Marinomonas mediterranea MMB-1: one gene and its partner. The protein of the gene in region 2 interacts with the protein of the main gene of each other region in a pairwise test. Links are inferred from orthologs where the notes say so. Each region holds a gene or a part of one and is shown on either strand. Other genes may lie near its edges. The genes, in order: lhgO and ppiC.

Region 1 (3,321 bases), 1.3 Mb from region 2 along the record:
AAGAGCCAGTACAGCAATCTCATTGAGGATTCCCCGTAGCAATATCTTGTTTTAATAGCATATTCTCTTAAGGTCGCTAAAATATAATGAGTAACCATTATTGAAAACGCCGACCAATGAAAGACGAATGGGGAGATTAGAAACGATGAAGATATACATAGCCTACACGGGTGGGACGATTGGCATGAAAGAGTCCGATGATGGACTGATCCCTGACCCAGATTTTGCCGAGGTGCTTCAGAAGCAGCTGGAAGAGGTAACCGCAAAGTCCGATGTAAAAAATGAGTATTGTGTCTACCGCTACCCTGAGTTGATTGATTCTTCCAACGCGACACCAGAAGAGTGGCGAAAAATTGCCTTGGATGTGTCGACACGATGGGACGATTTCGATGCCTTTATCGTGCTGCATGGCACCGATACCATGGCCTATACTTCATCTGCTTTATACTACATGTTAGAAAACGCCTCTAAACCTGTTGTTGTGACGGGGTCTCAAGTCCCTATGTTTCAAGCTCGAACCGATGGCTTAAATAATGTACTGGGCGCGATTTCTGCATGCAATGAAGGTAAACATGGCGTGTCTTTATTTTTCGGCAGTCTACTCATTGCTGGCAATCGAGCACACAAAGCAAACACCACTGATTGGCAGGCATTCAGCTCACCTAATTACCCTGTTCTAGGAACATTAGGGATCGATTGGGTTTGGACTCCGCTAACAAGTGAGCACCAAGACATGACCGAGCGGTTGCCTGAAATGCAAGCGGGTGCCGTTACCTTATTACCCGTATTTCCAGGAGTGAGCGCTCAGAGTTGGTCTGGTTTATTAACTGACCAAGTAAAAGGTGCGGTTTTGTTGTCCTACGGCGCTGGCAATGCGCCAGATAAAGACGATGCGTTACTTGCAATGCTAAAGAATGCGACAGAGCGGGGAGTGTGCATTGTTAATGTTAGCCAATGTGGTGCAGGTTCTGTGGTAGCAGGCGCTTACGCTGCGGGTTCTGCATTGGTTAAAGCGGGCGTGGTTTCGGGTCAGGACATGACCTATGAAGCGGCTTTCACCAAATTGCATGTCGCAATAGGCTGTGGTTTGGAAGGCGCTGCATTGAGAGCAGAATTTGAATAGTGGTTGTATGAATCGTGTTTAAATAAAATGACAGACGTTTCTGGTCGGGGATAAGCAACGTATATGACATACGACTACATTGTGATTGGCGGTGGTATTGTTGGGGTTTCGACTGCATGGCAGTTGCAGCAACGTTTTCCGGATAAAAAAGTGCTGTTGTTAGAAAAAGAGGCTGTCTTTTCGAAGCATCAGACGGGCCACAACAGTGGTGTGATACACGCGGGTGTTTATTACGCTCCGGGTAGCCTCAAAGCAACCTTCTGTAAGGCAGGTGTGCAAGCAACGATTTCGTTTTGTGAAGAAAACGACATCCCCTATAACCAATGCGGTAAGTTGCTTGTCGCGACGACGCCTTTGGAAGTCGAGCGTATGCAGGCGCTTTTTGAGCGTTGCCAGCAAAACGAGATTGATGTTGAACTACTCAGCGCAGACCAATTAAAAAAACGTGAGCCTAACATTCAGGGGCTAGGCGCTATTTACGTCAAATCCACAGCGATAGTGAACTATCAGGAAGTCACCACAAAAATGGCTAAGTGCTTTACCGATATAGGCGGAGAAGCACGCTTAAAGCACGATGTGGTGGAACTTCAAGAATACGATGACCTTATTACGGTTGGTGCTATTCATCAGGGGTGTGAAGTCGAGTATCAAGGGAAGTTTTTGGTCACCTGTTCAGGGTTAATGGCGGATCGAACGACGAAGATGCTGGGCATCAAAACCGACTTTCAGATTATCCCTTATCGTGGTGAATACTATCAGCTGCCTGAAAAATACAATAATCTTGTCAACCACCTGATTTATCCCATTCCTGATCCTGATTTACCTTTCTTAGGCGTACATTTAACGCGCATGATTGACGGTTCTGTCACGGTTGGGCCGAATGCCGTACAAGGTTGGAAGCGAGAAGGGTATGGTCGGATTAATATCGACTTACGCGACATTTTCGATATGATTACGTTTCCTGGGTTTTGGCGCGTTACAAAAAAACATTTTAGGAGTGGGTTGGTTGAAACGAAAAATTCACTCTGGAAGCCGGGTTACCTTAAATTGGTACAAAAGTACTGCCCTCAGATTACCGTCGATGACTTAAAACGCTACCCCGCAGGCATTCGAGCTCAAGCTGTGATGCGAGACGGCACTTTGGTTCACGACTTCCTTTTTGCAGAAAGCCCACGCAGTTTGCATGTCTGCAATGCGCCATCACCAGCGGCGACATCGGCGATTCCAATCGGGGAGTATATTGTCGATAAGGTGGAGGATAAGCAGGTCTAGCTGTTTTTCTTCCGCTCAGATAATCGAAGCTTTGCCTCAAAACGATCTAGCTGAACACCGAAGCGTTCTAGATCATCGACAAGGTGGTCGAATTCGATTTTACTAGGCAGCAGTTGGCTGTTGCTTTGTAAGTGGTTTACCAGTTGGATGCGGGCTTGGGTCGAGACTTCTTTTGTTATTCCCCATTGGTAGCGAAGCAAACGCGCAAGCGTGCTTGCTGGAAGGTCGCCAATGTAGTCGGCTAGTATGCCTTCCCAGTCTAATTCAAAGTTCTCTAGCACCTTGTGTAGTGTCATTAAGGCTTGAGCATTGCCTTGAATTCTAAGGTCTCCGTCGAAGAAACCATCCCCTTCCAGTAGCTTACGGTAAGCACTGCTTGGGCCTTTTACATGGGTATCGAGTTTAGGGTCCAGTTCGACCTCTTCCATACTTTCAGGTTTAAACAGCATGACGCCTGTTTCATGAATATGGACTTGAAGTATGAGATTGAAATCGTCTACTTCCAGAAAAATCTGTTGCCCTGACAGCTTAGTAAGGCGTTCCAAAGAAGGAGAGTCTTGCTCAAGAGCAAGGTTGATGGCTTTTTCGATGGCGCTCAATGCTGAGAGGCTAATGGATTCCATAGGTTATCTTCTGACGCTTAAAGCTGGTGGATTTGTATAACGGAAGTGTCGCGCGTCTTGCCTTCTTTTTCAAGGCGACTCAGATACATTTGCCAAAGTTCTTCTTGGTTTTTACCTATGTTGTATAGGTACTCCCAAGAATAAAGCCCGGTGTCATGACCATCGTCAAAGGTGATTTTTAATGCGTAATTCCCCGCCGCTTCGATGTTTTGAATCGCGACGTCTTTTTTACCAAATTGCAGAATGGGGAGCTGCTGCCCGTGGCCTCTTACTTCAGCAGAAGGAGAATGCACCCGTAAGTAC
Region 2 (3,058 bases):
TGCTTTACGACCTACAACTCACTCTCATTCTACTAGCAACAGATTTAAGCAAATTGACTCATTGCCGCTTCACATCGAGACAAATCAAAACCTTTTGCCTCAACAAACTGGCGCAAATCAGAATAATCCCCACCCAGTTTGACTTCAGACAACACCCAAAGAACAGAAGAGCGCGTTCCGGTGCGACAAAAGCTAAGTGTTTTCTTACCTAACGCAATTGACTCACCCTGAACATCAACATGGTGCTGAGTCAGCGTCTTAAAATCATACATATTAGAAACAAACTGCATTCCAAGCTCTTCAGCTCTTTTAGCCAAATCACTAGACAGAGGCTGATCTTCCGACTCACCATCTGGGCGGTTATTAATAATCAATTCCACACCGTCAGAAGCCGCAGTCTCAATATCTCTTAGCGTAAGTTGAGGAGAGACCCAATAATTTTCATTTAGTTTAGTAATTGCCATAACCTTTCCTATACTTTGGTTTCTACAGTTTAATGTCCGCACTTTCACTTAGACACTCCTGAATTCAAGTTTGAAGTGCGACACTTTTCATTTCAAGCCGCTAAGCACATCTCTTTAAATACGACTGCTGGCTGCTTGAACCCTAAACACTTTCTTGGACGATAATTGATACGTGTCATCGCCCAGTGAATGACGTCCTTTTCAATCTCTCTTAAATCTGTTCCTTTCCGCACACATTGCCTTAAAAGGCCGTTACTGTTTTCGTTCGCGCCACGCTCCCAAGAACTATAAGGGTAGGCAAAATAGACTTTTGCATCCAGCGCTTCTTCAACCTTCGCATGATGAGCAAACTCTCTACCGTTATCTGCTGTAATCGTATGCACGTGATCTTTAAAGGGCATTAATAACTCTATTGTCGCTTGGGCAACATCTATGGCAAACTTTGAATTCACTTTCTTTATCAAGTAAAAACGCGTCGTTCGCTCAAGTAGAGTGACAATCGAGCCTGTTCCACTTTTACCTAAAACCGTGTCTATCTCCCAATCCCCAAAACGTTTTCGCGTATCGACAATATCAGGACGATCTTCTATGGATACAGCGTTCTTTATGACGTCATCTTTTGTTCGTTTGCCTTTCCGATAGCGCTTATGACCCTGTCTTAAGTGTCGGTAAAGTGTTCCGTTGAGCCTTTTATCATCATGAATGTACTGATGAATCCACTCGTGACTGACTGGAACTCCACATAGTCTCAATGCGTTAGATACTTGCTCTGGACTCCAGTCAAACTCAATAAGAGTCCGTATATAATTGATCGTTGTTGGTATTCGATACTTTGCAGACCTCTTTCGTCTTGTTAGACAAAGAGTATGTGCTTCCTTAGGGCAATAGTGCTTCGCTTGCTTGTTACGCCTGAATTCACGATAAACCGTGTCTTTATGGCACTTAATGGCATTAGCGATATCAGACACTGACATTTTTTGTTCTAAAAGAGCGGAAATCTGGTATCGTTTCCCTTCAGTCAACTGCTGATAATTCATGTTTGTACTGCTTGTTTTTGTGGTGAAAAGAAGCGCACCAACTTCAGCAGTTGGCTTCTTCTAAACCTGTCTTGCAGTGTCGCACTTATTATCTGAATTTAGGCTTTAACTTCGATAAAGAACCTTTATGAGATGGAAACCAAATTGGGTTTTAACTGGCCCCTGCACTGCTAACAAAGGCCCTTTAAACGCCGCACGGTCAAAGGCAGACACCATCTCTCCCTTACGAAACTCCCCTAAGTCTCCCCCTCTTTTTCCAGAAGGACAAAGAGAGTGCTTTTTAGCAAGCTTGTGGAAATCTTCGCCTTTATCTAGACGCTCCTTCAGCTGTTCAGCTTCTGCTTTACTCTTAACCAAAATATGGCATGCACTAGCCGTCGCCATCTGCTCTCCAAAAACTAATAAATCTAAACGCTAAAGTATAACCTGTTATCGAAGATGATTGTTATCCATTTACGAACGAAAAAGCCAACTTGAAGCAAGCCTAAAGATAACAATAGGTATCATTTACTAAAGATAATGACTACATTTTGTAACAGGCTTCCACACCGAACATTGATATTCTTAATACTGATGTAAACATGAGAGACTTATTCAAAATGAAACTGATTGCAGATGCACAAGAGCTATCAATCGTCCTAATAGAGCCGTCGAAAGCTCAACAGAAAATTATCGTTAACGCACTGCGCGAATCAGGGGTCTCGGACATTGATGTAGCCGACAACGTAGCATCAGCCTCGAATACACTAGCAATGCACACTCCCGACTTAGTAATCTCTTCAATGTACCTTGAAGACGGCACAGCGGACGATGTCATTAATTTCATTAGAACAACACCAAGCACCGCTGACGTTCCGTTTATGCTGGTTTCAAGCGAACGAAAAAGGGAGTCACTTGAATATCTTCGACAAAACGGACTACTCGCCATCTTACCAAAACCATTCTCTCGTGATGATTTAGATACAGCCATCAAAGCAACCCTAGATCTAAACAACGAAGAAGAAATAGAATTAGAATTTTTCGACCCTCGAGAGCTAAAAGTGCTAATCGCTGATGATAGCAATATGGCACAAAAACACATTTCTCGTACACTCCAATCAATGGGAATAATGTTCATAGACCGTGCAGACGATGGCCGCGCTGCCCTCGAACTCCTCGAAGAAAATACATACGACCTGATAATCACAGACTACAATATGCCTGAAATGAACGGTGTTGAACTCGCAAACTATGTAAAAACGTCATCGAACCATTCTCACATCCCTGTATTAATGGTTAGCTCAGACGCGGATACCCCCCAGCTTTCCAATATCGCAAAAGGTGATGTCGACGCTCTTTGCGATAAGACATTTACTCCCACGACAATAAAGACACTCTTACACAATTTGCTTGGTTAAGTGTTAACCGCATAATCAACAAGAACAAAAAAAGGAAGCAAATGCTTCCTTTTTAAAATATAGGGCCACAAATAAAACTAACTCTTTAACAATAAGCTTCTATCAACTCATCAACGATAACCTGATTGGCCGCTGGAAAATCCAACTCAGCCAACATTTT

Evidence for each region.
Region 1: the proteins of ppiC (region 2) and lhgO interact in binary tests that used the Escherichia coli proteins (3 or more experiments, as listed by UniProt). The link is inferred for Marinomonas mediterranea MMB-1 from one-to-one orthologs.

What each region holds. Positions count from the first base shown.
Region 1 is NC_015276.1:4,118,462-4,121,782, reverse strand. Bases 296-3,290 are described here. They hold lhgO (L-2-hydroxyglutarate oxidase), read left to right. Parts: upstream 296-1,186; coding sequence 1,187-2,395; downstream 2,396-3,290. Other genes in these bases: MARME_RS18775 (gamma-butyrobetaine hydroxylase-like domain-containing protein), read right to left, coding at 3,036-3,290; MARME_RS18780 (ubiquinone biosynthesis accessory factor UbiJ), read right to left, coding at 2,392-3,018; MARME_RS18790 (asparaginase domain-containing protein), read left to right, coding at 296-1,123. Also shown: MARME_RS18795 (DMT family transporter), read left to right, coding at 1-26; more of MARME_RS18790, read left to right, coding at 146-295; more of MARME_RS18775, read right to left, coding at 3,291-3,321. UniProt on the Escherichia coli protein: Catalyzes the dehydrogenation of L-2-hydroxyglutarate (L2HG) to alpha-ketoglutarate and couples to the respiratory chain by feeding electrons from the reaction into the membrane quinone pool.
Region 2 is NC_015276.1:2,772,619-2,775,676, forward strand. What follows is about bases 247-2,978. They hold ppiC (peptidylprolyl isomerase PpiC), read right to left. Parts: upstream 1,886-2,978; coding sequence 1,607-1,885; downstream 247-1,606. Other genes in these bases: MARME_RS12615 (TIGR01244 family sulfur transferase), read right to left, coding at 247-464; MARME_RS12620 (IS30 family transposase), read right to left, coding at 557-1,501; MARME_RS12630 (response regulator transcription factor), read left to right, coding at 2,101-2,898. Also shown: more of MARME_RS12615, read right to left, coding at 45-246; 8-oxo-dGTP diphosphatase MutT, read right to left, coding at 2,984-3,058. UniProt on the Escherichia coli protein: PPIases accelerate the folding of proteins. It prefers amino acid residues with hydrophobic side chains like leucine and phenylalanine in the P1 position of the peptides substrates.